DNA from 2 places in the Mycolicibacterium gadium genome. Region 1 is predicted to be linked to the other one. Evidence: riboswitches for the same ligand, from Rfam matches in the RefSeq annotation. Region 1 holds a riboswitch; the other holds the start of a gene.
The links. A riboswitch is a leader RNA that binds a small molecule or an ion and turns the genes downstream of it on or off. The one in region 1 is predicted to bind S-adenosylmethionine.

Region 1 (16,164 bases):
GACTTGTACCAATTCCTTGCCACAAACTTCCATCAGGACTGGGACCTCGAAGCTGATGACTGGCAAGGAATCGTCGACAACTATGTCAACGAGGACCCCGCAGTCGGGCCCCTGAGACAACTAGCCCAGGAAATCGATGACTTGCGCGACACCCGCCCAGAGCCGGAACTGAAACAGTTCTTGGTGTACACCGTCGGCGTTGACTACGGCCCTCAGCCGCTGATGTATAAGGAATGGTTGTCCCTGATCGCAGACCGGTTACGCAAGCAGGCCAGCGCGATCGAGGATGGCAGCGCGTAACAGCTCAGTTCATGGAAGCTCGATTCCCCGCCCTGCCCTGTTCGGGGACGCCGGTTTCTCGGCGCACGGCTAGACCGATCCGCGGAACTCGTTGATTGCGTGGATACTCACACTCAGCACCTAGCGTTTGGGACTACTTCGCGAACTACTCCCCTGACGCTCCGGCGTCGCATCAAGCTCGACGACGCTTTCGTGAACGGGGGTGCGACAGTTAAATCACAGGCGGCGCCGTGGTTTCACCAACCTGTTGGTGAAATGCAATACCGAATCATCGCACCAGACGGAGACGAGCCTTCGGTTGATGCACTGGTCGAGTGGGGCTTCTTGAGAAGGGGCAGTAAGTGATGGTGGATTTCTCCCGCTTGTCCGCAAATTGGTTTGAATGGACAAGTCGCGCCCGAATCGGCGGTGTCGCAGTCTCCGAGGATTGCGAAGACTGCCAGGTCGCCTTTACATCGGACAACGAATCGTTCCACCTGCGGCAAGAGAACGATTGGTGGGTCGTCGACAAGATCGATGACCGCAACCAGCGGCGGAATGACTTGGCTAGATTTTCTACATTTGACCTCGTCGAAAAGTACCTCATCTGGCGATGGTCGTCGATAACGCGTAGCGCTATTGGTGCGAAATCCCTTGGCGCACAGCTTCAAAGGTTGGGGATGGCGCCAGGGGTTGAATCTGCGGCGACAGATCGGGAAGGTGCCGTTGAGCTGAGGACGTCCGACGGTTCCGCCGTCGTACCCAGGTCAATTGAGAACATTTTCAGTCATCTGATGTCGAAGCCTATGAACGAGATCGAGCAGCTCGTCCACGAAGGCTTGCGCTAGCCGACGACCCATGACCTATGTGCCAGAAGCGCCAGGCGTGGCGACAGATCTCAACACCGCCTTCGTGAACGGGCAGCCGACAGCCGATCTCACGCGCCACCTGACTGACCTGTCGGCGCACCACTTCGGTGATGCAAACCGCCTGGTTCGCGGCAAGTGGGACGGGCAAGACGCTGGGTACATCGGTGAAGCGAGAAACAACGGAGGGATCTTCTTCTACACCGGAGATGACACCTGGAATGCGATGGAGCAGGGGCTGGATAGCCAGCAGGCAGCGGGTTTAACCTGGCGGCTCAACGAGAGTTTCCTTGCAACACAAATGGAAGATGGTTTAGCTCGCATCGACTGTGTTGTAGATTTCAAGAGATTCTCGTCACTTGAAGATGTACTCCGGTTGGATTCGGACTCGTTCTCTGCGAAAGAGATCCGGTACTTATTTGAAAACGCAGGCGCGCATGGGTACGAGCGGGTCGGAAACTCGTGGGTGCGGATAAAAGGAGGATGAGCGTGACTGAGACGTTTTCCGCTGAAGTTCAATCGGTCGTAGGACCTATGTTGTCCGAGTTGGGATTTGAGCTCGATGCGGTCGATGACAACGTCGACGAAGGCGGTCGGCGAGCTTCCGTCGTCTACTACCGCGCCGACGATTGCAAGATTCAAATCTATCAGTCGGCCCGGGAGGGCAACATCAACTGCATGATCGGGCCGGTCGACGCGCCAAACGAGATCGGCCTTCATGATCGCTCCGGCAGGTGGCAATACCTCCCCAGATTTTCCCCGCAGCCCGACGTACCGCTCGAAGAATTGGTGAAGTCAGTGACGTTCGCGGCGAGAAGCGATGCGGAGCAATTGGAACGAGTTAAGACGACCATCTCGGAGAATTTCGAGACAGCGCGTTCGGGGATTCTCGAGATGTTCAAACATCAATGACAGGCGCCCCCAACTCGCACCGCGCGAGCGCATAGACACAGACGAGACGAGGAAAGCCATGGTTGTCAATGTGGGTATAGGTGGTCGCGCGAGTAGACAGGCCATCAGGCCGCTTTACCGTTTACAACGACAGCGAGTGAATCGCTCCGCCGGTTGTGCGTCTACCCGCCACACTTATCTGGTCGCAATGTGGCCGGTCAGTTGAGCCAGTGCAAGATGACGAATGGCTTTCGCTCCGCATTAAGAACTGACGCAAGCCTGTTCAGTCGACGCAGGCCTCCCCGAGTGCTTCCAGTAGTAGACAGGAGTTCCGAACCGTGGATCCGATGGCCCGTGCCCGCGAACTCTTCTTCAAATACGACGGCTCCCGTTTCTATATGTCTCGCGACGACGTCGAATGGGAATTCCGGAGCTATGAAATACCCGAGCAGCTTCGGAAGCAATGGCTTGAGGAGCTCACCGCAACCAAGCTGGACAAGCTGGAGGCTGGCGACAACTGGTCGGTGGTCTATTTTCTGCTCCATCACCGCGATACTCGTCACCTCGAGCGCATCTTGCGGGCAACGCCCCGGGGATCATATGGGCAGCGATGCGCGTTCCTCGAAGATGTGCTCGAGTACGTGAAGATGTGCGCCCAGGCGCAGGTCGTCGGCGGTACCCAGATTCGGGAAGCCGCCCAATACGTACTCAACCAAGCCAGGGCCATCGACCCGGATGTCGAACAGAATGTTTCGCCCGAGCGCGTCGTCCACATCATCGCATCGGCAACCGAACTGCGTTCGCTGTCAGAAGGATTCCCCAAGCCATGAACGACGGCTCGATCTCTACCGCCTTGTACCACTTTCTAGCCGCGAACTTCCATCAGGACTGGGATCTCGAAGCTGATGACTGGCAAGGAATCGTCGACAACTATGCCAACCAGGATCCCACCGCTGGGCCCCTGCGGACGCTGGCCCAGGAGATCGACGACCTGCGCGGGGCCCGTGCGGAACCGGACTTGGAACATTATTTGGTGCGCACAGTCGGTGTTTACTACGGTCCCCAGCCGCTGACCTACAAAGAGTGGCTGGGTCAGGTCGCGGATCGCCTGCGCCAGCAGGCCGCCGCGTTCGAAGACGGCAGCAGTGACTGACGAAATGCCCGATTACGCTTCACAAGTGAAGCGGTGGACCGAGGTGACCAAGCTGGTCGCTGCAGGCTCATGGGAGGGTATCCGCTGCCCGCAGAACGGCGATGCCGACTTGGTGATCGACAAGCGTTTATGGGTCGCGGCGGGGGATGTTGCCGACAGGAGGCACGAGTACTGGATCCATTGCCCTGGATGCGGTGCTGAGATCATCTTCCACAGCAGGGACGACTACGAACCACAACTGCCCGAAAGCAACTGACTGCCATCTGAGCTAATCGCTGGGGCACCAGCGGAGAGTGAACACCCACGCGCTGCAATACATCCCCCGCAGTCTCGACGGTTCGCTCCAACCTCCGCCTACAAAACCTTCGACAGAAACTCCTGCAGCCGTGGATGTTTGGGGTTGTCGAAGAGTTCAGCCGGTGGGGCATCCTCGACGATGTTGCCGCCGTCCATGAACAGCACCCGTGAGGCGACTTCCCGCGCGAAACCCATCTCGTGGGTGACGACGACCATCGTCATACCACCGGCAGCGAGTTCACGCAGCACCTCGAGCACGTCACCCACCATCTCGGGATCCAGGGCGCTGGTGGCCTCGTCGAACAGCATGATCGACGGGTTCATCGCCAACGCTCTGGCGATCGCGACGCGCTGCTTCTGACCGCCCGACAACGTCGAGGGCTTCACGTGCGCCTTCTCCTTGAGCCCCACCTGCTCGAGAAGTTCGAGCGCCTTCTTCTCCGCTGCGGCCTTGTCCATCTTCTTCGTCAGCAGTGGCGCCATCGTCACGTTGTCGATCACCGTCATATGCGGGAAGAGGTTGAAGTGCTGGAACACCATGCCGATGCGCTGGCGGACCTTATCGAGGTCGACCTTCTTGTCGGTCAGGTCGTACTCGTCGACCGTGACCGTGCCCTCGGTGATGTCCTCCAGCTTATTCAGGCACCGCAGGAACGTCGACTTACCCGACCCCGACGGGCCGATGACGCAGACCACCTCGCCCTTCCTGATCGTCGTGTCGATGCCGTTGAGCACCTCCAGATCGCCGAAGGACTTCTTTAGTCCCTCGATGCGGACCTTCACGGCCCCTTCGGGTTCGGCGGTAGCGGCCTCCGGGACTAGCTGGTTCATTTGTTGATCCTTTTCTCGACGCGATCCGAGAGTTTGGTCAGCGCCATGATGACGATGAAGTAGACGATGCCGATGATCAGCCACATCTGGAACGACTGGAAGTTGCGGGCGATGATGATCCGCCCCGTCTGGGTCAGCTCGGCGATGCCGATGACCGACAGGATCGAGGTGTCCTTCAAGGTGATGACGAATTGGTTGATGTAGGACGGGATCATCGTGCGGACCGCCTGCGGCAGAATCACTTTGCGCATCGTCGGCAGATATCCGACACCCAGACTGCGGGAGGCCTCCATCTGACCCTTGTCGACGGACAGGATGCCGCCGCGCACGATCTCGGTCATGTACGCACCCGCGTTCAGCGAGAGCGTGATGATGCCCGCGGTGAAGGCTGACATCTCGAAGCCCAGCGCGGCGGGGATACCGAAGTAGATGAAGAACGCCTGCACGAGAAGCGGTGTGCCGCGGAAGATGTCGACGAATGTGGTGCCGATGGCACGCAGCCAGATCGAGCGGGATACCCGCATCAGTCCGAAGATCACGCCGAGCACCAACGCGCACGCGATGGAGATGATCGTCAGGATGACGGTCATCTTCAGGCCTTCCATCAACAGCGGGAAGGTGCTCTTGAGCAGGCCGAAGAACGAGTTGTCCGCAGCGACAGCGTCTTCGCCGAGGTAGGTGTCGAGTACTTCCTGGTAACGGCCGGACTCTTTGAGGTTCTTCAGGCCGGCGTTGAACTTGGCCAGGAGTTCGGCGTTTTGGCCCTTATTGACCGCGAACCCGTAGCTGGCGCCCTTCTCCTTGGGCGTCACGGTCTTCAGGCCGTTGCCCTGGGTGATGCCGTAGGCGAGGACGGGGTAGTCGTCGAAGACGGCGACGGAGTTGCCGGTCTTCACCTCGTCGTACATCGACGAGGAGTCGGCGAAGTAGACGGTCTCGAAGCCGTACTTGCCCTTGATCGACTCAGCGAACGTCGCGCCTTCGGTGCCGTTCTTCACGGCCACGCGCTGGCCGCGAAGGTCTTCGTAGTCCTTGATGTCGTTGTTGGTGTCCAGCACGGCCATTTGGACGCCGGACTCGAAGTACGGGTCGGAGAAGTCGAAGACCTTCTTGCGTTCGTCGGTGATCGACATGCCCGCGATGACGCCGTCGACCTGGTTGGCTTGCACCGCTTGCAGTGCGGCGTCGAAGCCCAACGGCTTGATGTCGACCTGGAAGCCCTGGTCCTTGGCGATGTCGCGCAGAAGGTCCATGTCGATGCCGACGAATTCGCCGTCCTCGTCTTGGAATTCGAACGGCGCGAAAGTGGTATCGGTGGCGATGACGTAAGAGTCGTCGTCTTGTGCGTGTGCGGGCGCAGGGCTGAGCAGCCCGATGCCCAGGAACGCTATGAGGATCGCGGCGAACATTGCCGCCAGTCGATGTGGGCCACTTCGGTCGGGCACGTACTCGGCTTGCATCGTTGCCTCCCAGCGTCAGCTGTTACGGAGAATTCACGCTAGTAGTCCTGCGCTGTTCGCGCGGCGATATCGGGTGGGATTTGTTTCCAGACGCAAGCGATTCCTCCGGCATCGGTGCCGGCGGGTTGGGCGGCAAAGTGAGGATTCTGGCTACTCGTCCGACGCTGGCGATACTCCAATCCGTCACAGCCGACGGGGTGTTCTCAAGCAGTAGGAGGGGTAGGACCACCCTCAATCGCAGCGGAGTGCTGGCGTAGCCGCGCGGCGACCTGCCCGAGCCACGCCTTATAGGTGAATTCAGGTAGTGGGTAGTAGTTGGCACCCATCGTGCGCGTCACAAGTCGTTCGGCGTCGGGTTCGGTGCACTCGCCAGCCAGGTCATCGATTTCCTGGGACAACGTGCGAAGCAAGTCCGCAGAGGGTTGTTCGTCCTGAACGTAACTGTCGACAACCCCTTGCCAGTCAGCGGCCTCCAGAACCCAGTCCTCGTGGAAGTATGCCCCGAAGAAATGGCGTATTGGATCTGATATCGAATGCGCGTTCATGGATTGACCATTCCTGTTAGTACGTACCATCCTCCGGATCCATCGGATTTGATCATCTTGACGCTTGACCCCGGTACCGGGGCGTCGGATCCCCGCGCTAAAACCGATCCGCCGTCAAACGGTGCAACCAACTCGAGCTTTCCGTTCGCTCCGTTGGCAATCTCGCGCTCCTGCCGCAGTAGCCAAAGCGGTGAATGCCAGGGGCGCCCTTGGCGCTATCGTTGATCTCATCGGAACTGACCTCTTCCGCAGGGAAGGCATCGTGGTTATCCGCGCCGAATTCGCGCCAGAGTTCATGCTTGGCGATGATTGGTGCTCCTTGCTATGGACGGCGCCGGCGTGGTCGTGTTCAGCGCGGCGATGGAGGATGCGGCGAAGCACAAGACATCGCAGCTGGAGAATGGCGGCATCACGCATGAATTCTCAATCCGAGACGGAGAGTCCGGAGTCGAGCTGAATGGCGATCGCGTGATCTGGCGACTGGACCTTGCCAAGGCAGAAGAAGTCATCACGTATCTGCACGCGCTGAAGAGCAACGACCGCCCTGGACACCAGTACGTCGATATCTCCAAGCCGACCGACACGCTGGTCCTTTCGAGGGAGGAGTATGTCTGACATCTACGTGTGTGCCGTAGTCGGTCCGCGTAGCGAATGATCAGGACGGCCCAGACCGCCTCGTCGAGATCCCAGCACTGAGCGTCCTAAAATCCGCCACAGCGAAATATTTCGCCTCCTTCCATTTACTGCTGTGGACGCGCGGCCCGGAAAGCCTGACTAGGACGCTCCCGACCGGTCACGTCCACCTCGACGGCTTGCACGGCTTCACTTGGTCGCGCGTTGCGAGATTGAACGATCCACTCCCGATCACGTACAACACGTGATACTTCGGCCTCCACTCAGCAATACCACCAACGTAGAAGGCCGAACGCAGGCGATGGGGATTGTGGTGCCAGAGCGTCAGTTCGAGGTCGTCGCCTTCGATGTCGATATAGCCATCATCATTGACCGCAACCACTTTCACGCGGATGACCGGTTGACCATCCTCAAGTGACTTCTTCCCGTGGATCCAATGCATCCCGTGGCCGGGCATATAGGACCCGCAAGTGCGATTGGACATTGGCAGCACTTCCGAACTTCGGGCCTCCGCTGACGGAGGCGCTCTTGCCGACACCGGTCGGTGTTGGCCGCTTCGTCATCCGAGCCACCCACGAGCGTGGGGTTGGCGTGCCGTCCAGTCGGAGCTTGGCGACGACATCTCATGAAGCAACGCCAGTTTACGTCGACGGTCGGACAGAGACTTAGCGACCCACGCGACGGCGGATGCGACTACCCGCTCCGTCGGAACAGCTCTGCTGGGCGCCCTCGCCCTCGGATCGTTGTGGAACCCGTCGCATCGAGATGCGGTTCCATCGTGCGCCGAAACGTGTCGCGCTGAAGGGCCTTTCCCGCGATGGCCTCGTGCACCAGCCGGAGATCGCGGAGCGTGAAATGGTCACCGAGGAGGCCGGCGGGGTCCGGCTTGTCGAGGTAGTCGGCGCGGACGTGATCGACCGCCCGCTCGATGATGCCTCTATGGCCCCACGGCAGGCGCCCGGGAGCATCGACCGGAACGAGCCTCGTCGCGTCGGCTAACCGCGACTCCAGTTGTTCGAGACGCACCACGTCGACATGTGCCACCGATAGCACCCATCCGCGTTCATCGCGATGCGGGTCGTCGAAGACATGCAACTGGCGCGGATGCAGTCCCCGCACGTTGGCCTTCAGCCGCAACGACCGGTCGACAGCGTCGGCCAGCGTTTCCCCTTCGTGCAAAAAGGTTCCCGGCAGAACCCACCCGGTGGACGTCGGCCTGCGTACTTCCAGCACAACCAACCTGTGATGGGCGTCCACCGTGAGCACGGCAGTGTCCACTGCGACGGACGGTCGCGGATAGTCGGCGAGGGTCCGCCCGCTGGAGTCTTTGTAGGGTCGCTGGCTCATGTCGGTGCCCTAGCGTACAGTGAAAGTTAATTAGCGCAAGCGCGCTCAAATTAGCTCGAGGGAGGGAATGCCGCAATGACTTCATACAACGATCGGGTGGAAGGTGTCTTGCTGGCGACCGCGGCCGGGGATGCGCTCGGTGCGCCGTACGAGTTCAAGCCGCCGCGCGGCCCAGAACTAGAGGTGGCGATGGTCGGCGGTGGTCCATGGGCGGCCGGTGAGTGGACAGATGATACGTCGATGGCCATCGCGATTGCGGAAGTGGCCGCGACCGGCGGCGACCTGCGTGGCGAAGACGCCCAGGATCTCATCGTGCAGAGGTGGCGCGAGTGGTCACTCACCGCCAAGGACGTGGGGATTCAAACCAGTTCCGTGTTGTCGGCAGCGGCGCGCGGCGGCGTCATCACTGCGGCGCGCGCCCGCGCCCTGTCGGCCGACCTTCATGAGCGCACCGGCCGCACGGCCGGCAACGGGTCGCTGATGCGCACGGCGCCGCTGGCCCTCGCCTACCTCGACGATGAGGGCGCGTTGGTCGAGGCTGCGCGCGCGATCAGCGAGCTCACGCACTTCGACCCCGACGCGGCGGATGCGTGCGTGTTGTGGTGCTGCGCGATCCGGCATGCCGTGCGTACGGGAAAGCTCGATGTGCGAATCGGACTGCGTCACATCGCATCCGACCGCCGCGATCTGTGGTCGACGCGACTGGGTGAGGCCGAGTCCGCTCCCCCGGCGTCGTTCCCGAACAACGGCTGGGTGGTGACTGCCCTGCAGGCGGCGGTGTCGGCGATCGCCACCACGCCGGTACCCGCCGACGATCCGAGAGCCGAAACCTTCCGCGCCGATCATCTTCGGCTGGCGTTGGACGCCGCCGTGCGGGCCGGCTACGACACCGATACGGTCGCGGCGATCGCGGGAGGACTACTCGGTGCCGTCTACGGGGCATCGGCGGTCCCGGGAGAATGGCGGCGACTGCTGCACGGGTGGCCCGGCATGACCGCGCACGACCTGGTGGGGCTCGCAACGGCGATCGAGCGCAACGGCAAACCGGACGATTTCGACTTTTCGTATCCGGGTTCGCCGATCGACACGTTCGCCCGTCACCCGTATGACGACCGAGTCCTGCTCGGCGGCATCGGCGTCCTTCGCGAACTGCCGGAGGAGGTCGGCGCGGTCGTGTCACTCTGCCGGTTGGCGGACGACGACATACGCGACGACATACCGCATGTGGAGGTGCGGCTGATCGATCGGCCCGAGCGCGACGAGAATCCGCATCTGGACTTCGTGCTGAGAGACACGGTTCGCCTGGTGGAGCAGTTGCGACGGGAGGGTCGCACGGTGTTGGTCCACTGCGTGGGGGCGTACAGCCGCACGCCGACGGTCGGGGCGCTGTACGGGGCACGCCTGCGCGGCATCGACGTCGACGAGGCAATGCGCGACATCAAGGCCGTGTTGCCGGACTCATATCCGAACCGGTCGTTCCGAGACGCGCTGCGACGCTTGCAGTCTCGCGGCCTCGAATCGCCAAGGAGGTGCTCGTAATGTCGAGAGATGACGCGTCGCCGAGCGACCAACCCTTCGCGTGGCGCGGCGCGCTCGATCCTGGGCTGGTGCACGATCACGTCGTTGCCGCGTCACACCGTTTTGCCGATGCCGCCAAGACAGGTGAGTGGTCAACCGTGCTGACAATGCTCAACGATCCGACGTTGCAGCTTGACATCAATTGGTGGCGGCCGGGAGGTACCGCGTGGTTCACGGTGCTGCACCAGGCGGCCTGGCACGGCGCACCGGCCAATGTGGTTGCCACGTTAATCCGTCGAGGCGCGCTGTTGACGCTGACGGAATCGAGGGGCCGAACCGCACACGACGTATTCATAGACCGGGCGCGCAAGATCCACTGGGGCAAGGGCGTCGGCGTTGCCGAAGAGTCGCGAACCCTGCTTGAACAGCAGCTGATGCCGCCGCCATCACCGCTCTCATCGGACGAAATCCGTTCGCTTGATAGTCATCTCACTGAAGTCATCGACGGACGCATCCGCTGCCTGTTCGACGGCCGCAATCCGCGAGACGTCCTGCGGTACCCACTTGTCGGAATACTGCACGAAGTGCCGAATCAACACGTGTGGTTTCCGGTGCCGGGGATGTATGGCGGCTTCGACATCCGCCAGCAGGAGAACTTCCTCGATGTGAAGAGTTGGTGCCGCGTGGTCGGCGGGTCCGGCCAACAGCATCTGATCACGAGCGCGGGCGCGATCCTCGTCGACGAGGGATTCGTGTGATGACGAAACGTGCATACCGTTGGCACCGACTGCGCGCGGGCGCGCACACGATGACGTCATGGATCGGCGATGCTCAATGCACGTATGTAGCGGTTCGTGACGAGACGGGTTGGGTGCTGACGCGACATGTTGCCGGCGCCAGCCGAACTGTCAGCTGGGACCCGACGCCGACACTGCGCGCGGCGAAGGGTTTGGCGGAACGTGATGTAGACCGTGGAGTGCTGTGAGCCCTCGAGTGAATGTGAAGGACAGGGTGTTCCACCGAAACGTTCACCATCGATATGCACACGCCGTGCAGGTCCACGTTTCGGGCTTCACGCAGCAGCCGCGCGCATCGCGCCATGGCGGAATGTGCATGGCGGGCATGCCGTAGAGCGCGCGCTGGGTGCGTCCCGCTCCGCAGTTCGGGCACTTCGGGTGCTGCGAGAAGCGGAAATCGAGCAGAGTGGCGTGCCCGTCTTCGTCCATGCGCGTGGCGCACCGCGGACACAGGACGCCAGGCCAATCGGACGGAAGCTCGGGAAGCAACCAACTCTTCGGATCGAACGGTCCGTCGACATAGCTGGCCTCGCCCCTCTTGTCCTGGATCAGCACCTCCGACGGATCGCGCAGAGGCGCGTCGACAGTACGGATATGCGCATGGTCGCGCGCGTCCCACCACGTCAGGTCGATGCCCGAGTCGCAGCCGGTGCAGCGGCCCTCGGAATGCAACAGGATGCGTGCGGCGACCGCGCTTGAGTGCCCTAATCGCATCGACTGATCGTTCCGCCACTCTGTCTCCCTCAGCGCGAGTTCGAGCCGAACCGCAGCGTCACCGCGACGCATCCATACATTTCGCGGATCTTGATCGTGGGGAAAGTCGACCACCGCCGTCAACGTGGCAAGGTCCAGGAGAGCGGGACCGGGATAGGGCCACTCGACCACGGCTCGATCAGACCGGCCATCGATGCCGATGCGTCCGAGCGTGGTCATGATCGAGGGCGGATCCGTGTTGAGGACGATCGCGACCGGGTCGCCTTCGTGCATCTCGCCGAAGCCGTACCGCCAGGGTCGATAGGGACAGCGAGACTCCATGAGGGCGATCGCCGCGTCTTTCCAATCGGTTCCCTCGACGATGTGCACGCGCTCGGTTTTTGTTTGCTTCACATATCCATTATGCCAATGGAGTATGACAATTCAGTCACGCGCGGATTTGCTATGGACTACCCCGAGGAGCGGCAGACGCACGCGACACCGTTCAGACCAGACGGTTTGTTGCCTGCTCGTCAGATACTCGTCGAACGGCCCGACTGAGCGCGTTCTCGTCACGCCGAGCGGTAATGCTGAGCCGCTGCACGTGGTCCCGGTAACCGGCGAACGAATAGACGCGGGCGGCCAAGAGAGTGAGCGCGCCTCCTTGCGGAGCTTCTTGTCCTCGGCGATCGTGCGCTTCATGTCCTCGTGGTCCCGGAGTCTGCTCTTCTGAAGCGATTCGGTGGCGCGACGGTCGTCGGCGATCTGTCGTGCACTTTCGCCGACGTCGGTCAGCTCGTCCCATAGGTCGATCATTGTGAGGTCTATCGCGGTAACCCCCAATTCGGATCCTGCTCGATTTCCGACGCGATCGACCTCGTAGTCCTTGAGATGGTCGGTGACGCGCTGGCCGGGAATGACGCGGTCGTTGGGCTGCAACTGATCGAGGAGCACCTGATAGACCCTGCGTTCGGCGGCGCTGGCAAGTCGCGGAGTCTCATTCCGCGTGATGGTCATCGGATGTGGCACTCACCCATGCCCCCGATTCAACAACAGCAGCGCGACAACGTGGGCAGTATCTGCGATCGCGTATGTGTCGGACGCCGCGTCTACAGTCGGCGGCGACGCGCGAATCTAGGGGGATCATGCGCGGCCGTGGGGCTATTTCAGACGTGCTCGCGGTGTGCGGGGGCGGTGGCGATGTCGAGCCGGGCTCGAGCCGATCAGTACGACTTCATCGCACAGCTCGACAACAGGGGCGTGTACTACGAGTCGATGATCGATATCGGCAACCAGCTCTGCGCGCATTGGTCTTCGTCCTGCCAGCTGCTGAGGCTGGAGTCGATCCGATTCTGCGGATCGATGATTGCGCTGGTGCTCGACAACCCACGCCCCTTCGTCGGGTCAGCAATGCACATGGTCGCCCATGCTCCGCGATTGGAATCATCATCGGGTCGGTGAACTTCGCTTGCGTCGGACAAGTCTCCCCGCCTTGTCGACGACGACACCTCGATGGCATTCGGTCGCAGATGTCTTCAACTTCACTGTTACGCAGCGTTGTTCGCGACGTCGGGTGTGAACACAATACGCAATCGGTTTGCCACATAGGCGGCAGATGGCACGAATGCATTCGGCGACGGTGTACGCGGACTGTCGCTACGCTCTAGCGCATGGACGGCCATCTCTTCATCATCAACGGTGACTTGACGAAGATCGCGTGCGACGCGGTACTGATCCCGACGGACGACTCGTTCAGAATTGAGCCCCATTGGGATGGTCTAATCCAGGATTATAGAGACGAAATTCCCGTCTCTTGGAACGGCCGAAATGTCATTTCACTCACTAAACGGCACCATAGGCCACGCGTGTGGCTGGGGAATGTTGGGCAGTTTGGTGATCAATCGGATTTCTCCGTTTTCGCTCCAGTCGTCGAAAAGTTCGTAGCACATGAGGCCGCCGAACCGCAGGATGATCCGATGCGGAAACGCATTTACAACTGGCCGCTGCGCCGCTTGGCAGTCAACATGGTCGGCTCAGGAAAAGGCGGTGGTAGGGGCACAAAGGGCCACCTGGCGTCGGGGCTCGTCGAGACCTTGAGCCGGTTGGCCAAGAGGCACGTGATCGACATCATCCTCGTCACGTACGGGAACACTCCCTATGCTGCCGCCCAATGGGCACGCCGCAACTACCTTGTCCGCGCCAACACGTCCGACACCTGGCCACTTCGCGATGACCTGATAACAAAGGCTGAGGAATTGGCCCAAGACGCCATCGAGCACCAGTTGGTGCTCTTCATCGGCGCCGGTGTGAGCGCTGGCGCCGGCGTCGATACTTGGAAGGGCTTGCTGGAAGGTATGGCCGAAAAGGCCAATTTCACCGACAAGGAGCGTGAACTCCTGGCGAAGAAGGACCTGCGGGACCAAGCGACGCTAATCGAGTCGGCATTGCGCGACTCAAGCGACAGTTTCAAGAAGCGCGTCGCCAACCGCATTGCCGAAAGAAAGCTCTACTCGCTTGTTCACGGCTTACTCGCATCCTTACCAAGTAAAGAAGCAGTGACTACCAACTTCGACAAGTTGTTCGAGGATGCCGCCGCAGTATCCGGCAGCGGTATAGCTGTCCTGCCCCGTGACCCTCGCAAGACAGACGGACGGTTGCTACTTAAACTCCACGGCAGCGTCGATGACCATCAAGGCATGATCCTGACCCGGTCCGACTATCTCAGGATGCCGCGCCAGTACGGCGCACTCATGGGTCTGGTCCAAGGTTTGCTCATGATGCGCAAGATGGTTTTTGTGGGCTATTCACTGAGTGACGAGGATTTTCACGAACTTCTTGATGAGGTGCGGGCGGCACGCGGCGACAGCGACGATGGCGTTGGGCGTGGAACCGTCCTCACGTTGCATGACGACCCGCTCGAACGGAAGCTCTGGCAACAGGACCTGGACACCGTGCCAATGGTGATAGGTGAAAATGCCAGTAGCGATCTCCCCTGGGCAGCAAGGCAACTCGAGTTATTCCTTGACCTTGTCGGTTACCTGGCTACCACGTCGGCGGCCTTCTTCCTCGATCGGTCCTATGCTGAGCTCACCAAGTGCGAGTCTGATTTGCTAAAACCGCTTAATGAACTGGTCCGAAGAACCGCGGACAGTGCGCCACGCACGGTCGGAAGCCAGGTGAAGGAATTCTTGACCAGGTTGGGTGCCAATTACGACTCGAAGCCAATCGACCAGTCAGCTGTCGACTGACCAGTTGCGCCGCAGGTTTCGACATCCCCGCCAGTTCCCGACCGCGTCTCCATGAACTTCTCGCAGAGCCTCTGCCTAACCAGCGCCTCCGGTGAGTCAGGCGGCCGCAGCCGCAGGCGGGCGCGTGGTGACGTGGTGACGCGGTCGATATTCTTATTCATACCGTCACAGCGCCGGCAATTGGCGATCTCGTTATCGAGAGCGAGCGTGAGCAACCGCCGAGAGACGCCGATCCGATGGCGCCACCTTCAAGCTAACCCGGTGAAGGGCGGACAAATGACAGCTTCGGTTGAATATTGAGAACTCTGCTCCGGTTCAAAAGTTAGCGCGTCTACGCTGGAATGCGGCGGCTGTCTACGCCTTCAGCCTCCACGTACCTCAAAGACTCCGTGCGCTCTCGTCGAGGGCCGCGCAGGTGGATCGAACTCGTCTTGCGATTCGAGAATGTTCCCGCTCTTGTCTTCGACCCACCAACGCACCAGTTTCTGGTTGTTTCTCTTGAGAGGGCCTCTGGCGAGCGGCAGAACGTGGTCGCGGGATTCTTGGACGGCTGCGCGAGGCGAGTTATCGACGTATGCGATCACCGTCGTATCCCGTATCTCCTTGTCCGTCTGAACGAAGCGCAGGGGACTCGAGCTTTCTCGACCCTCTCCTCCGTTTCCGTTCTGCTAAACAACTGTTTGATTCCGCCGAACATCACTGCTCCTCCAGGTACCGCGCCACGCCGACGAGATGTCGAATCTCAGCGACGGAAGGCTGTAGTTCGTAAGCATGGCGGTGCACCGCAAGACTCAATCCGTGCCACGCGCGCTTGGCCTGTTCGCCTAACGCGGTGCCTTTAAGCGCTCCCAGAGCAACAAGTTTCGATCTGGTCGTCGGATACGGGTATGTCTGCTTCACCCATGAGGCGTTCTGTTCGTCGAGCCAGTCCTCAAGCACCGAACGCGCGAGCAACGCAGCGATACGAGGCCCGCGCGCGCCTAGTCCATATTCACCGTCCAGCAGCCGATCAGCGTGGTCGAGTAGAGCGGCACGGGCGGTCATGAGGCCAGCCGTCCAAGATCATCCACAGCCAGGCGGGCCTGCTTGACGGCTTCGAGGTAGTCCTTCACCCCGGCATGAGCACCTTTGGTGGCCACCATCATCGTGGCGCGGCGGGCAGACCCGCCGTCCAACCATTTGTCGATCGCGGTGCTGTTGGTCGGATCGACGGCCAACCCGACGCGCTGCCGCGTCGTCGTAGCGCCGTTCCATATGTCTTCGAGTTCGGCACGAGAGCTGCCCGCGACGAACTGCCGCGACGAGAAGACGTCCCACGCGGTAACCTCCAACGCTTCTCGGCACAACAGCGGAACGGCCTTCTTCTTGATGTCGTCAGGAACGGCGTCGTCAGCCGCGATCGCAAACGCGTCCTCAAGCAGTCGGTCAGCGGGCCGCGTCGACTCCATCACGGTGACAACGGAATTCGCGCCGCGGACGAGCTCCACGATCCTGGCCGGTGATCGTGACAACCGAATAGCCGACGGCAGGCGGTCGTCATGGGTGAAAACGATGACTTGACGGTGCTCCGCTAGTCGGTTGAGCACCTGGAGAAAACCGTCGATCT
Region 2 (16,164 bases), 350 kb from region 1:
GACGGTGTCACCCTCACGCAGCAGCGCCGAATCGACACGGGCGCCGTTGACGAAGGTCCCGTTGATGCTGCGGTTGTCCCGGATCTCGGTGCCGTTCGGTGTCGGCAGCAGTGTCGCGTGATGTCGGGACGCCAACACATCGGGTACGACGATGTCGTTGTCGGTGGCCCGGCCGATCTTGATCGCGCCCGGGCCGGCTGCGGCGGCGGGCCTATTCGGCCGCAGGATCTTCAGCATGCTCGTCGCGAGATTGCCCTCGCCCGCACGCGGCGCTGCGGTCGGGCCCATCGCGGTGACCGACTCGAGCGCCGGTTGCGACATCGGCTGTGAAATCGGAGGTGGCCGCAGCGGCGGCGCGGGGCTCGACGGGCTGGACGAATACGCCGGCCCGCCGCGGGCGGCCGGTTGTTGTGGCGAGGACGGGTATCGCGGTTGCGGCGCGGACGGGTACGCCGGCGGGCGCTGCGTGCCCGGTGGCGGCTGCGGCCGTGAAACCTGCGGCGAGGAGGCCGGCGGATGTGACGGTGTCTGCGTGGGCCACGACGTGTCAGCCGCGCGCGCCGCGTTGATGGGTACCGACTGGGTCGGTGTCCGGCCGGCGGCGCCTTGATGCCGCCCGATCTCGAAACTCAATTGCGGCCCATCGGGATTGCCGATGTTGAGATGCTGACCGTCCTGCAAGTCAACGGTGGGCACCCGACGGTTGTTGACGTACATCCCGTTGAGGCTGCCGTTGTCGATGGCGACCCACCGCCCCTGGTCGAACCGCAGCACAAGGTGCGCGCGCGAGATCAACGGATGTGCGATTCGGATGTCGGCGCGAAGATCGCGGCCGACGACTACGTCGTTGCCCGGCGCGAAAGTTCGGGTCGACCCGTCGTGTCGAACGGTCAGCGCGGGTGGGGCTGGTCGGCTCATCGCGACCAACTCTATCGGTATGACACCGATCTCGGCGCAGGTCTGGGGGTCGTCAATCCGCAGTCATCGGCGCGGAATGCGCCATTGGGCAGTGTCAGTGATCTGGTGCAGTGCGGTGATCCGGTCGTCTCGCGTCGTGATGACGTGAGCGAAAGCGGCATCGACGGCAGTCGCGCCGTCACGCGAAGGACCCCGGTACCGACCGATCACGACGATCCGGTCGTCGTCGACGGGGAGGAATTCGTCGGGGTCCACGGTCACGTCGTACAACGCGTCAATGCGGCCCCAGACCCCGGCGATCATGTCGTGCGGGCCGTTGTGCCGGCCGCCGACATCGTGGGGCATACCCGTGCTGACAGTACCGACGAAATCATGGGTGAGCAGCGCGAACAGCTCGTCGGCTGCGGACCGGGCGATGGCGTCGTAGAAGCGTTGCGCGACTGTGACGGGACCGGATTCGGAAAGGGACACGGGTCCTCCAACCTTCATAATAGAGAGTGATCTCTATTATGATAGGACGATGCCGCGGCCCGCGCGATACACCGTCGACCAACTGCTCGACGCCGCCGCGACCCTGCTGGCTGACGAGGGCCCGGCCGCCGTCACCATGTCGGCTGTCGCGCGCGCGGTGGGTGCGCCGAGCGGATCGGTGTATCACCGCTTTCCGACGAAGGCCGCACTGTGCGGCGAATTGTGGATTCGTACCGAAACGCGCTTCCACACCGGCGTCACCGCGGCGCTATCCGAACCGGCAGACCCGCAGACCCGGTGTGTCGCCGCAGCCCAGTTCACGGTGCGGTGGTGCCGCGATCATCCGAACGAGGCGCAGGTGCTGCTGGCCGGGGCCGACGCGCTGGCCGCCGCGGACTGGCCAGAACACCTGACCGCGGCCAGGCGACGTCTGCACCGCAAACTGCGGCACCTCATGAAAGAGGTGCCGGCCGCGACGGATCGAGTCAACGCCGCCGTTGTCGACATTCCCTATGCCGTCGTCCGGCGGCATCTGCTGGCCGGGCAAGCCATCCCCGGGAGCGCGGACAGCATCGTTGCCGACTGCGCGATGGCCCTCATACCTGCCGGCTGAAAAACGCAAATAAATGCCGGTTCGTCCGGCGAGTCGTTCGGCGTCGAAGCTGTGTTCGTGGTGTCGTTGGTCATGGTGTCCAAGCCGCCTGCAGCCCTGCTCACGGGCGTGGCGGCGGTGTTTGGAATGGCCGCGGCGCTCACGTCGCCGACGGCAGCCGCAGACCCGGCGTACCCCACCGATGATCGAGGTTTCGTCGACTCTCAGATTCGTTGCGACGCGCCCCAGTCGGCGGTCGCATTCAGCCGCACCGAGCAATCCATCGTGGCGATCTGCGTGGACCAGGCCGGCCGCTACCAATACCGGGGAGCGCAGGTGGCCAACAAGGACGCCGTGCTCACCGTGGTGGCCGAACCGACCGTGCCCGGCGAATTCTTCGCCCAAAAGGACGGCGTCACCTACACCGTGACCGCGCAGAACCTGATCATCAAGACCGACGAGTGGGTGCGCACCGAACCGGTGCTGCAATTCGGCACGCAGCCGATGCTCGCGGTGGAGATGCCACTGAGCCGCCCCGGCGGCGACGTCGCGCCGGTGCCGCCCCGCTAACCGGGCGAACCTGTGACCACACAGTGCGTGTGGCTGTAGATCGTGGCCATGCACTTGTTGCAGTGCGTGCACAGCGACCGGATCGAGTGGGCGTCCCCGTCGTCCCGGATGCGGTTGATCAGATCGGGCTCGGCGAGCAGCGCTCGTCCCATCGCCACGAAGTCGAAACCCTCGGCCATCGCCAGATCCATGGTTTCGCGATTCGTGATGCCGCCCAACAGGATCAGGGGCATCTTCAGTTCGGCGCGGAACTGCTTGGCGTCGCGCAGCAGGAAAGCTTCCCGGTAGGGGTAGGCGCGAAGGAACTTCTTGCCGGTCATCCGGATGCCCCAGCGCAACGGTGGCTTGAACGCCGCCGCGAACTCCTTGACGGGTGCGTCACCGCGGAACAGATACATCGGATTGACCAGTGAGCTGCCCGCAGTGAGCTCGATGGCGTCCAGACCGCCGTCGGACTCCAGCCACTTCGCCGTCTGCAGCGACTCCTCGAGTGAGATGCCCCCGCGCACGCCGTCGGCCATGGTCAATTTGGCGGTGACCGCGATCGGAGTGCCTTCGGCCTCCACCGCGCGTCGCACCGCCATCACCATGCCGCGCGCCACCTTGGCCCGGTTCTCGAGCGATCCACCGAATTCATCGGCTCGGCGGTTGATCAGCGGGCTGAGGAACGAACTCGCGAAATAGTTGTGCCCCAGGTGGATTTCGACGGCGTCGAACCCGGCTTCGATCGCCATCCGGGCGGCGTTGGCGTGCGCGGCGATGATGTCGTTGATGTCGTCGCGTGTCGCCTTCCTGGCGAACCGCATCGAGAGCGGATTGAAGAACCGCACCGGCGCATATGCCGTCGCCTTCGTTGCGCGGGCATTGGCCACCGGCCCGGCGTGACCGATCTGCGCGCTGATCGCCGCGCCCTCGGCATGGATCGAGTCCGTGAGCTTCTTCAGCCCGGGCATCGCCTCCGGACGCCACCAGATGACGTTGCCCTCGGTGCGCCCACCCTTCGTCACCGCCAGATACGCGACAGTCGTCATGCCGACTCCACCCGCGGCGGGCAGCCGGTGATAGGTGATCAGGTCGTCGGTGACGAGCGCGTCCGGCGATGAGGCCTCGAACGTGGCCGCCTTGATGATTCGGTTGCGCAGCGTCACCGGGCCGAGTTTGGCCGGGGTGAACACATTGGGCTGTGTGTTCATACGCAGTGAGCATGCCAGACTGGCTTCGCGGCCGAGCGAAGCGACGGGAGAATCTTGCGTGGGTGCGATCACATTGGACGGTAAGGCCACACGGGACGAGATTTTCGTCGACCTCAAGGAACGGGTGGCGGCGTTGACCTCCGCAGGTCACACGCCTGGACTGGGCACCGTGCTGGTCGGCGACGACCCGGGCTCACATGCCTATGTCCGGGGCAAGCACGCCGACTGCGCCAAAGTGGGCATCAACTCCATCCGCCGCGATCTGCCCGCCGACATCAGTCAGGCCACGCTCGACGAGACCATCGACGAGTTGAACGCCAACCCCGAGTGCACCGGCTACATCGTGCAATTGCCGCTGCCCAAACACCTCAACGAGAACGCCGCCCTGGAGCGGGTCGACCCCGGCAAGGACGCCGACGGGTTGCATCCGACGAATCTCGGCCGGCTGGTTCTCAACGAGCCTGCGCCGCTGCCCTGTACACCGCGCGGCATCGTGCACCTGTTGCGCCGCTACGAGGTGGAGATCGCAGGCGCCGAGGTCGTGGTGATCGGTCGCGGGGTGACAGTCGGCAGGCCCCTGGGTCTGCTACTGACCCGTCGCTCCGAGAACGCGACGGTCACGTTGTGCCACACCGCGACTCGGCATCTGCCACAGCACACCCTCGAGGCCGACATCATCATCGCCGCGGCGGGGGTGCCGCACATGGTGACCGCCGAGATGGTCCGTCCCGGCGCCGCGGTGATCGACGTCGGAGTCAGCCGCGACGACGCGGGCAAGCTAGTGGGCGACGTACACCCCGACGTCTGGGACGTGGCCGGTCACGTGTCACCAAACCCCGGCGGAGTCGGTCCTCTCACGCGCGCATTCCTGCTCACCAACGTGGTGGAGCGAGCCGAGGTGCTGGCGGCTCAGTGACATTGCGGGAGTTCGCGCGCAAGGTGTTCGGCCGGCAGTGGCCAATTCTGCTGCCCGGCGTGATCGTGGTGGCGGCCTTCGCGCTCGTGGTCGCCGGCTACTGGCGGCGCGGGGCGCTCGTCCTTGCCATCGGAGTGGCCGTCGCCGCGGTGCTGAGGCTGACCCTGCCCGAAGACCGGGCGGGCTTGCTCGCAGTACGCAGTCGCGGCATCGACGTCGCCACGACCGCCAGCGTCAGCGCGGCGATTCTCTACATCGCGTGGACCATCGATCCGTTGGGCACCAGCTAGCGCGACGCCGCCGGCGCTGAGGGCAGTAGGCCTTCGTTCCAATTGAAGTAGTCAACTACGCTGGCGCCCCCACTGGCGCCTTGCGACGCTCCACCAAGCCGACTAGAGCCCACGCGGCTCTGCTTGCGATGGAGGATGTCATGGTCGTGAAGGTCGAAAGCCTCGAACTGAGTACGCTCCCGCCCGTCCCGAAGAATCCGCTGTCGTATTGGCAGACAGTGCGTGCTGTCAGGTCGTTGCACTTCGGTGTCGAGCAGCTGCGCAATGCCGGCGGCCCGGTGACGCGATTCAGCCTGGGTCCGAGGTGGCTCATGCCTCCGGTGGTGTTGGCAGCCTCGCCGCAGGGCATTCGCGACATTCTGGGTCGCAAGGACGATTTCATCGAGAAGACGGTCGTCCATCAGGAAATGCGCCACCTGCTCGGCGGCAACCTGTTCGACCTCATGCACGACGAATGGTTGCCTCGAAGACGTGCGCTGCAACCGGTTTTCACCAAACAGCATGTCCGTCAGTTCGGCGGCCATATGTTCCAGGCCGCGGAGACGGTTGCGGCCCGCTGGCCCGACGGTGGCGAAGTGGACCTCGACACGCAGTGCCGCTCCCTCACCATGCGTGCGTTGGGTCGCTCGGTGCTCGGATTAGACCTCGATGAACGCGCCGACACCCTGGCCGAGCCGATGCAGATCGCCCTCAAGTACATCGCGGATCGGGCATTGCGTCCGGTGCGTCTGCCGAGGTGGCTGCCCACGCCCGCGCGCCGCCGCGCGCGGGCGGCCACCGATACCATGCGGCAGCTCGCGCAGGAGATCCTGCAGGCATGCCACGACGACCCGGCGAGGGACGCGCCATTGGTTCGGGCACTGATCGCCGCCACCGATCCCGTCACCGGAATATCTCTGTCTGACAGTGAAATTCGTGACGAGCTGATTGTCTTCATGGCCGCCGGCCATGACACCACCGCAACCACGCTGGCCTACGCGCTGTGGGCGCTGGGCCGTCAACCGGAATTGCAGGACCGCGTGGTCGCGGAAGTGGCAGAGCTGGGTGATCGTGAACTGACACCCGATGACATGTCGCGGCTGAGCTACACCATCCAGGTGCTACATGAAGCGTTACGACTGTGCCCACCCGGCGCCACCGGGGCGCGGATGGCGATGCGCGATGTCGAGATCGACGGTTACCGAGTCGAAGCGGGCACGCTGCTGTTGTTCGGTATCATGTCGGTGCAACGCGATCCTGCGCTGTGGGACGATCCGCTGACCTTTGATCCCGATCGATTCAGCCCCGAGAAGTCCAAGGGCCGCGACCGTTGGCAGTACCTGCCGTTCGGCGCGGGGCCACGGTCGTGCATCGGCGATCACTTCGCCATGCTGGAGGCCACACTCGCGCTGGCCACGATCATTCGGCTTGTCGAAATCCGCTCTCTGGACGACGATTTTCCGGTCGAGACGCCGTTCACGACCGTGGCCGCCGAGCCGATCCGTGCTCTCGTGAAAGCGCGGCGCGGGTGCACACCGTGACGTACGGCAGTGGAAGGCCGTTCGAGTTGGCCAGTGCGGGATGGGTGGCCAGTAATTCACGCACCCGGTCCAGGGTCTTGGTGCGCACCTTCTCCGGGGACGTGATGCAGTAGCTGCGTGAGGCGACCAAATCGATGACGGCCTGCGGTGTCACGTAATTCGTCCAGTCGACGCGGTGATGTGCGACATCAGTGAACACCTCTGGCAGCGTCGTTTTCTCGTTGAAGTGCGCATCCTCGTGGCCGATGATGGCGCCCAGATCCTTCACCCAGCCAAGCCGCTCGTCGCGCGCATTCCACACCAGGCCCAGCCGGCCACCCGGCCGCAGTACGCGCGCCACCTCCTTGACGGCGCGCTCGGTGTCGAACCAGTGCCAGGCCTGGGCCACCAGCACCGCGTCGACGCTGTCGTCGGGCAGCGGGATCTCCTCGGCCGTCCCCAGCAGCGCGGGGGTATCGGGAAGCGAATTGCTCAGTAGCTCAAGCATTTCCGGGATCGGGTCGACGGCGATGACATCCAGTCCGCGTTCGACCAGCCGCGTGGTCAGCTTTCCCGTCCCGGCGCCGAGATCGAGAACATCGCGCGCCCGGTCCGGCAACAGCCAGTCGATCGCCTCCGGGGGATAGGACGGCCTGCCGCGCTCATATGCCGCGGCTTCCGCACCGAACGACAGCGAGCGCTGCTGGCTGCTCGTCACCGCGCGGCCAACTCCAGCGTCTTGCGAATCAACTCGCCCACCGCCTCCGTCTCGACCAGGAACCCGTCGTGGCCGTAGATCGAGTCGACCACGTTCAGTTCGGTGCAACCCGGAAGCAGCTCGGCCAATTCCTGCTGCAGTCGCAGGGGGTACAGCCGGTCCGAGGTGATACCGCCGACCACCACCGGCACCGGGCAGCTGCGCAACGCCGCCTCCACGCCCCCGCGGCCGCGCCCGACGTCGTGGCTGGACAGGGAATCCGTCAGCGCCACATAGGTGCCGGCGTCGAACCGGGCCGACAGTTTGCGCCCCTGATACTCGAGATAGCTCTGCACCGAGTAGCGGCCGCCGGCCGCGGGATCCTCGTCGCCCTGTGGGGTGTTGGCGAAACGGTCGTCCAGTTCGGTCTCGCCGCGATACGTGAGGTGTGCAAACCGGCGTGCGATCTCCATACCGGTTCTCGGTGCGAGGCCGGTGTCGTAGTAGTCGCCATCGCACCAATTCGGATCGGATTTGATCGCCGCCACCTGCGTGCTCTGGGTGCCGATCTGGTCGGCGGTGGCGCGGGCCCCGACGGCCAGCACCAGCGCGGCGCGCACCTTGTCGGGATAGCCGACGATCCATTCCAGCGCCCTGGCACCACCCATCGAGCCGCCGACCACGGCGGCGACCTCGGTGATGCCCAGCGCACTCAACGCGGCGACGTCCGCTTCCACCTGGTCGCGCACCGAAACCGGCGGAAACCGGGAGCCCCACGCCTTACCGTCAGGATGCGGCGAGCTCGGTCCGGTCGATCCGCGGAAGCCACCGAGCACGTTGGTGGCGATGGCGCACCAACGGTTGGTGTCGATGGGCGCGCCGGGTCCGGCCACGCCTTCCCACCAGCCCTCGGTTTCGTCGCCCGGACCGGTTGGGCCTGTGACGTGGGAGTCGCCGGTGAGCGCGTGCAGGACGACCACCACGTTGTCGCGGTTGGGCGAAAGCTCACCCCAACGCTGCACGGCGATCGTGACGTCATCGATGACCGCACCGTTCTCCAGCGTCAGCGGGCCGATGTCGACGTAGCCGACTTCTCCTTCGGCGGGCAAGGTTTCAGGTTCCACGTCGAGTTCCTTATCGAGCAACGTCATCAGAATGCCGCCGCGGATTTCGGATCGGCCGACCCTCTGACCTGTTTGGCGGCGGCGAAGCCCTGTTCGAGGTCGGCCAGGATGTCATCGATACCTTCGATGCCGACAGCGAGGCGCACAAGCCCGGGAGTGACGCCGGTGGCCAGCTGTTCCTCGGGCGACAACTGCGCATGCGTCGTCGACGCCGGATGGATGACCAGCGACCGGACGTCGCCGATGTTGGCGACATGGCTGTGCAATGTGAGCGCGTTGACGAACGCCTTGCCCGCGTCGATCCCGCCGGCCAGCTCGAACGCCAGTACCGCACCGGTTCCCTTGGGAGCCAGCTTCTTTCCGAGCTCATACCACGGTGAGGTGGACAGCCCGGCGTAATTCACCGAGATGACGTCCCCGTGCCCGGCGAGGTACTCGGCGACGCGCTGCGCATTCTGCACGTGCCGTTCGACCCGCAGGCTCAATGTCTCCAGGCCCTGGGCGACCAGGAACGCGTTGAACGGCGAAGCCGCCGAGCCGAGGTCGCGGAGTAGCTGCACGCGCGCCTTCAATGCGTATGCGGGAGGGCCGAGTTCGGCGAACACCACACCGTGATAGCTCGGGTCGGGTGTGGTGAATCCGGGGAACTTGCCGTTGGTCCAGTCGAATGTGCCACCGTCGACGATCACGCCGGCGATCGCCGCGCCGTGCCCGCCGAGGTACTTGGTGGCCGAGTGCACGACGATGTCGGCGCCGTGGGCAAGCGGCTGGATCAGGTACGGCGTCGCGATCGTGTTGTCGACGATCAACGGCACGCCGTTGTCGTGTGCCACGGCGGCTACCGAGGGAATGTCGAGCACGTCTATTTGAGGGTTGGAGATCGTCTCGCCGAAGAACGCCTTGGTGTTGGGGCGCACCGCCGCCCGCCAGGAGTCCAGGTCGTCGGCGTCTTCGACGAAGCTGACCTCGATGCCGATCTTGGGTAGGGTGTAGTGAAACAGGTTGTAGGTGCCGCCGTAGAGCCGTGGGCTGGAGACGATGTGGTCGCCCGCGTTGGCCAGGTTCAGGATCGCGAAGTGCTCGGCGGCCTGACCGGACGCCAGGAACAGCGCCGCGACGCCGCCCTCCAGCGCCGCAATGCGCTGCTCGACGACGTCCTGCGTCGGGTTCATGATCCGGGTGTAGATGTTGCCCGGCTCGGCGAGACCGAACAGCGCGGCGGCGTGATCGGTGCTGTTGAACGTGTACGACGTGGTCTGGTAGATCGGCAGGGCGCGTGCGTTGGTCGCGCTATCGGGGGTTTGGCCCGCGTGGACCTGCTTGGTTTCGAACGCCCAATTCTGGCTTGGGTCTTCTGGCGCGCTCATGAGACGGCCCTCCATTTGTGTCAGGGGGCCCGACAAACGGACCCGCGCTTGCCGGCAACCGCTCGCTAGCGGCTACTCAACCTGGTCTTCACCCGGAGCACCCCACCGCGGTTGGAGGGTTGCCGGCCAGCAAGCCGGGGCTTGACGCTGGCGCTCATGACCGAGCACAGACTATCGCATAGGCCTGACTGCGTGCCAGCAGCCTGTTTCCTGCGCGCCGAAAGCTACCCGCCAGTAGCCGAAGTCCGCCCGGGAGACCCAGGTGGCCCACGCGTAGCGTCGTGTTCGACGCAATACTTATAGCCGCCGCGCACAACGCGGAGCTTTGTCGAACTGTCCGAGAAGACCCCCGGGAGAGCATCACATGAGCGAAGAGCAGCCGACCATCATCTACACCATGACCGACGAGGCGCCGCTGCTTGCGACCTATGGCTTCCTGCCGATCATTCGGACCTTCGCCGATCCGGCGGGGATCAACATCGAAACCAGCGATATCTCGGTGGCGGCCCGCATCCTGGCCGAGTTCGGCGATCACCTGTCCGAAGAGCAGCGCGTCCCGGACAACCTCGGCGAGCTGGGCAAGCTGACACAGTCCCCGGACACCAACATCATCAAACTGCCCAACATCAGCGCGTCGGTGCCGCAGCTCTACGCGGCGATCAAGGAGCTGCAGGAGAAGGGTTACGCGGTTCCCGACTATCCGGCCCAGCCGAAGAACGACGAGGAGAAGGCGCTCAAGGAGCGGTACGGCAAGATTCTCGGCAGTGCGGTGAACCCCGTTCTGCGCGAAGGGAATTCAGACCGGCGCGCTCCCAACGCCGTCAAGGAGTACGCCCGCAAGCACCCACACAGCATGGGCGAGTTCTCTCAGGCGTCGCGCACCCACGTGGCGACCATGAAGGGCGGCGACTTCTACCACGGCGAGAAGTCGATGACGCTGGATCGCGACCGCAAGGTACGCATGGAGCTGAAAACCAAGGGCGGACAGACGATTGTGCTCAAGCCCGAGACGGCGCTGGAGGACGGCGACGTCATCGAATCCATGTTCATGAGCAAGAAGGCGCTCGTCGAGTTCTACGAGCAGCAGATCGAGGACGCCTACAAGACCGGGGTGATGTTCTCACTGCACGTCAAGGCGACGATGATGAAGGTCAGCCACCCCATCGTGTTCGGTCACTGCGTGAAGGTCTTCTACAAGGAAGCCTTCGCCAAGCATCAGGACGTGCTCGACGAACTCGGAGTGAATGTCAACAACGGGATGGTCGATCTCTACAACAAGATCGAGGCGCTGCCGTCGTTCCAGCGTGAGCAGATCATCCAGGACATCCACGACGTCCACGAGCACCGTCCCGAGCTGGCGATGGTGGATTCGGCCAAGGGCATCACGAACTTCCACTCGCCGAGCGACGTGATCGTCGACGCGTCGATGCCGGCCATGATCCGCCTCGGCGGCAAGATGTACGGCGCCGACGGTCGCACCAAGGACACCAAGGCGGTCAACCCCGAGTCGACGTTCTCCCGCATCTATCAGGAGATGATCAACTGGTGTAAGACCAATGGCCAGTTCGATCCCACGACGATGGGCACCGTGCCGAACGTCGGCCTGATGGCGCAGAAGGCCGAGGAATACGGCTCACACGACAAGACCTTCGAGATTCCCGAGGACGGCGTCGCGGACATCGTCGACGTCGACACCGGGGAGGTGCTGCTGTCGTGGGACGTCGAGGAGGGCGACATCTGGCGGATGCCCGTCACCAAGGACGCGGCGATCCGGGACTGGGTCAAGTTGGCCGTCACCCGTGCCCGCGCATCGGGTATGACGGCGGTGTTCTGGCTGGACACCGAGCGTCCGCACGAGGCTGAACTACGCAAGAAGGTCAAGGCGTACCTGCAGGACCACGACACCGAGGGCCTGCACATCCAGATCATGCCGCAGGTCTGGGCCATGCGGTACACGCTGGAGCGGGTCACCCGCGGACAGGACACCATCGCCGTCACCGGAAACATCCTGCGTGACTACCTCACCGACCTGTTCCCGATTCTGGAGTTGGGCACCAGCGCCAAGATGCTGTCGATCGTGCCGCTCATGGCGGGCGGCGGAATGTACGAGACCGGCGCGGGTGGTTCGGCGCCAAAGCACGTGCACCAGCTGGTGGAGGAGAACCACCTGCGGTGGGATTCGCTCGGCGAGTTCCTCGCGCTGGGGGCCTGCTTCGAGGATCTGGGCAACAAGACGGACAACAAGCGCGCCACCTTGCTGGGCAAGACGCTCGACGGCGCGATCGGCAAGCTGCTGGAGAACGACAAGGGACCGTCGCGCAAAACCGGCGAGCTCGACAACCGCGGCAGCCAGTTCTACCTCGCCATGTATTGGGCACAGGAACTCGCCGAACAGAGCGAGGACAAGGAGCTCGCCGACCACTTCGCGGCGCTCGCGAAATCGCTTGCGGAGAACGAGGAGACCATCGTGTCTGAACTTGCAGAGGTGCAAGGGGATTCGGTGGACATCGGTGGTTACTACTGGCCCGACCCGGAGAAGACGACCGCCATCATGCGGCCGAGCAAGACGCTGAACTCGACCCTGGAGTCCGCGCGCGGCTAGCCGATGGCCTCGTGCGGCGGAGGCGTCGCGTGGCGGTCGGTGAACTCGACGATCAGGTCGGCGACCCGGCGCGGCGCCTCGAACATCGGGATGTGCCCAACGTCGTCGAGATGCGTGATCTGTGTGGACTCTGGCAGGTGAGTGGTGAAGTGCCGGGTGAACCTCGGATGCGGAAGCACCCGGTCTTTCTCGCAGATGACCAGGTGCGTCGGCGTCTTGGCCTCGGCGAGTTCCATCAGGCCGGGCATCAGCAGCGACTTGACCAGCAGCTGGTAGTAGGCCGGGCAGTGGGTGACGTCGTCGATGATGTCGCGCCACTGGTCGTCGTTGAGGCGGTCCGCTGTCGCGCTGATCGGCACGAAGCCGAGCTGACGGACGTAGGGCAGCTTGAGCGCACGTTCGCCCAGCAACTTGGCGCCCAGGTAGACGGGCAAGCCGGCCACGAACTTGAACACGATCTCGAACTTGGCGGGGGTGTAACGATGCCAGCCGCCGGCCGGCGCGATGCCCGTCAATGAGCGGGCCCGGCCGCGGCGCGAGAGTTCGAAGGCCACCCACCCCCCGAGCGAATTTCCGACGATGTGGGCGGTTTCCCAGCCCAACGCGTCCATCCGACGTTCCATGTCGTCGGCCAGCTCGACGGTGTCCAGGAAGAACCTGCCCTTGATACCGCCGTTGTGCCCGGGCATGGTCGGTGCCAGGACTTCGTACCGCCCGGTGTCAGCAATCAGCGGTGCGACGCCTTTCCACACGTTCTGCGACATCATGAACGGGTGTAGCAAAAGCAGTGGCTCTCCGGAGCCCAGGTGGATGGGTGCGCGCTCGATCATCTGCCCGACACTAAAGGTGGTACCGCCGGTACCGCAAGCCCGCCGCCCCGGCGATGGTCAGGGCACCGTCGAATATTCACCCGCTGTGGACTGTGAGCGGGGCGCATGACCGTTAGGGTCGGCAAATGACCGACGAAACCATCGCTCCCCGGCGTCATCGCGTCGTCATCATCGGGTCCGGCTTCGGCGGGCTGTTCGCGGCCAAACACCTCAAGCGCGCGGACGTCGACATCACCCTCATCGCGAAGACGACCCACCACCTGTTCCAGCCGCTGCTCTATCAAGTCGCCACCGGCATCCTGTCGGTCGGTGAAATCGCGCCGGCGACGCGAATCATCCTGCGTAAGAACAAGAACACCGAAGTCTTGCTCGGCGATGTGGTCGGAATCGACCTGAAGAACAAGACCGTCACCTCGAAACTGCTCGATTGGGAGCGGGTCACGCCGTTCGACAGTCTGATCGTGGCCGCAGGCGCACAGCAGTCCTATTTCGGCAACGACCATTTCGAGGCCTTCGCTCCTGGCATGAAAACGGTCGACGACGCGCTGGAACTGCGCGGCCGGATCCTCGGCGCCTTCGAGGCGGCCGAGGTGACGACATCGGAGGCCGAACGCAAGCGTCGGCTGACATTCGTCGTCGTCGGCGCCGGACCGACCGGGGTCGAGGTCGTCGGACAGATCGCCGAGCTCGCCGATCGAACCCTGGCCGGGGCGTTCCGCACCATCGACCCCACCGAAGCCCGGGTGATCCTGGTCGAGGCCGCCCCTGCGGTGCTGCCCCCGATGGGGCCCAAGCTCGGGCTGAAGGCGCAGCGCCGGCTGGAGAAGATGGGCGTCGAGGTCAAGCTCAACACGATGGTCACCGATGTCGACTACATGGGCCTGACCGTCAAACAGGACGGTGAAGAAGCCAGAATCGAAGCCGCCGTCAAGGTTTGGTCGGCCGGCGTGCAGGCCAGCCCGCTGGGCAAGCTGATCGCCGAGCAGTCCGACGGCACCGAGGTCGACCGCGCGGGACGTGTGGTTGTCGAGCCTGACCTCACGGTCAAGGGCCATCCGAACGTTTTCGTCATCGGCGACCTGATGAGCGTTCCCGGCGTCCCGGGGATGGCGCAGGGCGCGATTCAGGGTGCGGTCTACGCCACCAAGCAGATCAAGAGCGAACTCAAGGCTTCGACAGGCGAACGAAAGCCGTTCAAGTACTTGAACAAAGGCAGCATGGCCACCGTCTCGCGGTTCAGCGCGGTGTGCCAGATCGGCAAGGTCGAGTTCGGTGGATTCCTGGCCTGGCTCGCGTGGCTCGGTCTACACCTCTACTACCTCGTGGGCAGCCGAAATCGCATCGTCGCCGTGTACTCCTGGTTCATCACCTTCCTGGGCCGCGGCCGCAGCCAGCTGGCGATCACCGAACGGTGGGTCTTCGCACGCAGGGCCATCGAGGAGACCCGGGAACAGAGCGCTCAAAAAGCCATTGGCTGACCATGCCAAGATTGACGCATCATGAGCACTGCGCGTCGCGTCTTTTCCGGTGTCCAACCCACATCTGACTCCCTGCACCTGGGCAACGCCCTGGGCGCCATCAAGCAGTGGGTGGGCATGCAGGACGACTACGACGCCTTCTTCTGCGTGGTCAACCTGCACGCGATCACCATCCCGCAGGATCCCGAGGAGTTGCGTCGACGCACCATGGTGACGGCCGCGCAATACCTCGCGCTCGGCATCGACCCGTCACGGTCCACCGTCTTCGTCCAGAGCCAGGTGCCCGAGCACGCCGAACTCGCTTGGGTGCTGGGCTGTTTCACCGGATTCGGGCAGGCGTCGCGGATGACGCAGTTCAAGGACAAGTCGCAGAAGGAAGGTGCGGAGGCCACGACCGTCGGGCTGTTCACCTATCCCGTGCTGATGGCCGCCGACGTGCTGCTCTACGACACCGAACTGGTTCCGGTCGGGGAGGACCAGCGCCAGCATCTGGAGTTGGCCCGCGACGTCGCGCAACGGTTCAACGTCCGCTTTCCGGACACCTTCGTGGTGCCCGACGTACTGATCCAGCAGGCCACCGCCAAGATCTACGACCTGCAGGACCCCACGTCCAAGATGAGTAAGTCCGCGGCCACCGACGCCGGCCTGATCAGCCTGCTCGACGATCCGAAGAAGACCGCGAAGAAGATCCGGTCGGCGGTGACCGACAGCGAGCGCGAGATCCGCTACGACCCGGCCGCCAAGGCCGGCGTCTCCAACCTGTTGAGCATCCAGTCGGCGATCACCGGCACCGACGTCGACAAGCTCGTCGAAGGTTACGCGGGCCGCGGCTACGGCGACCTGAAGGCCGACACCGCCGAGGCCGTCGTCGAGTTCGTCACGCCGATCCAGGCGCGTGTCGACGATCTGATGGCCGATCAGGCCGAGCTGGAGGCGGTGCTGGCCACCGGGGCCGAGCGTGCCAGAGAGGTGTCTTCAAACACTCTGCAGCGGGTATATGACCGTTTAGGGTTTCCCCGGGGGACCTAATAGCCAACGCCCGCAACTCGCTTGGAGGCTCCAATGACACCTCCGGTCGAGCCGGGCAATTCGAACGAGTCCAAACCCGGAATTCTCGATCGCTTTCGCGCGCGATACCACTGGTTCGACCACGTGATGCGGGCCCAAGAGCGATACCAGGAGAGCAAGGGCGACTTCTACGCCGCCGGCATCACGTACTTCACCATCTTCGCGTTGTTCCCGGTGCTGATGGTCGGATTCGCGATCGGCGGCTTCATTCTGGCGAGCCAGCCCGAGCTGCTTGCCGAAGTCCAGGAGCGGATCAAGTCGACGGTGCCCGGTGACATCGGGCAGCAACTGGTCGACCTAACAGACTCTGCGATCAAGTCGCGCACGTCCGTCGGCATCATCGGCCTGGCCACCGCCGCATGGGCCGGGCTGGGCTGGATGGCGAACCTGCGTGAAGCGCTGAGCCAGATGTGGGGACTGGCGCGGCAGGAGCCCAAAGGTTTCGTCCGCACCAAGCTGTCAGATTTGGCGGCCATGGTGGGTCTTTTCCTCGCGCTCGTCGTGACCATCGGGCTGACCGTGCTGGGTAGTTCGGGAGCGATGAAGCAG

Region 2: it holds a riboswitch for S-adenosylmethionine, as region 1 does, so the genes downstream of both, G6N36_RS12970 (bifunctional o-acetylhomoserine/o-acetylserine sulfhydrylase) here and G6N36_RS14685 (hypothetical protein) in region 1, are expected to answer to the same signal.

The regions. Positions count from the first base shown of each region.
Region 1 is NZ_AP022608.1:2,993,598-3,009,761, forward strand. Features, by position in the region: gene G6N36_RS14630 (contact-dependent growth inhibition system immunity protein) at 1-300, shown strand, start outside; gene G6N36_RS14635 (Imm61 family immunity protein) at 645-1,127, shown strand; gene G6N36_RS14640 (hypothetical protein) at 1,138-1,632, shown strand; gene G6N36_RS14645 (hypothetical protein) at 1,635-2,057, shown strand; gene G6N36_RS14650 (hypothetical protein) at 2,375-2,866, shown strand; gene G6N36_RS14655 (contact-dependent growth inhibition system immunity protein) at 2,863-3,189, shown strand; gene G6N36_RS14660 (hypothetical protein) at 3,182-3,445, shown strand; gene G6N36_RS14665 (amino acid ABC transporter ATP-binding protein) at 3,544-4,317, opposite strand; gene G6N36_RS14670 (amino acid ABC transporter substrate-binding protein/permease) at 4,314-5,726, opposite strand; gene G6N36_RS14675 (contact-dependent growth inhibition system immunity protein) at 5,981-6,322, opposite strand; gene G6N36_RS14680 (hypothetical protein) at 6,647-6,937, shown strand; gene G6N36_RS14685 (hypothetical protein) at 7,116-7,439, opposite strand; SAM riboswitch class IV at 7,475-7,586, opposite strand; gene G6N36_RS14690 (NUDIX hydrolase) at 7,649-8,302, opposite strand; gene G6N36_RS14695 (ADP-ribosylglycohydrolase family protein) at 8,378-9,841, shown strand; gene G6N36_RS14700 (ankyrin repeat domain-containing protein) at 9,841-10,578, shown strand; gene G6N36_RS14705 (hypothetical protein) at 10,578-10,805, shown strand; gene G6N36_RS14710 (hypothetical protein) at 10,849-11,724, opposite strand; gene G6N36_RS14715 (hypothetical protein) at 11,755-12,327, opposite strand; gene G6N36_RS29810 (hypothetical protein) at 12,511-12,771, shown strand; gene G6N36_RS14725 (SIR2 family NAD-dependent protein deacylase) at 12,981-14,558, shown strand; gene G6N36_RS14730 (hypothetical protein) at 15,255-15,602, opposite strand; gene G6N36_RS14735 (AAA family ATPase) at 15,599-16,164, opposite strand, start outside.
Region 2 is NZ_AP022608.1:2,647,214-2,663,377, reverse strand. Features, by position in the region: gene G6N36_RS13020 (FHA domain-containing protein) at 1-918, opposite strand, end outside; gene G6N36_RS13015 (nuclear transport factor 2 family protein) at 982-1,389, opposite strand; gene G6N36_RS13010 (TetR/AcrR family transcriptional regulator) at 1,439-2,002, shown strand; gene G6N36_RS13005 (hypothetical protein) at 2,060-2,551, shown strand; gene G6N36_RS13000 (NADH:flavin oxidoreductase) at 2,548-3,744, opposite strand; gene G6N36_RS12995 (bifunctional methylenetetrahydrofolate dehydrogenase/methenyltetrahydrofolate cyclohydrolase) at 3,803-4,660, shown strand; gene G6N36_RS12990 (DUF3017 domain-containing protein) at 4,657-4,950, shown strand; gene G6N36_RS12985 (cytochrome P450) at 5,091-6,470, shown strand; gene G6N36_RS12980 (class I SAM-dependent methyltransferase) at 6,406-7,167, opposite strand; gene metX (homoserine O-acetyltransferase MetX) at 7,164-8,297, opposite strand; gene G6N36_RS12970 (bifunctional o-acetylhomoserine/o-acetylserine sulfhydrylase) at 8,297-9,637, opposite strand; SAM riboswitch class IV at 9,677-9,799, opposite strand; gene G6N36_RS12965 (NADP-dependent isocitrate dehydrogenase) at 10,002-12,239, shown strand; gene G6N36_RS12960 (epoxide hydrolase EphH) at 12,236-13,069, opposite strand; gene G6N36_RS12955 (NAD(P)/FAD-dependent oxidoreductase) at 13,195-14,547, shown strand; gene trpS (tryptophan--tRNA ligase) at 14,569-15,576, shown strand; gene yhjD (inner membrane protein YhjD) at 15,610-16,164, shown strand, end outside.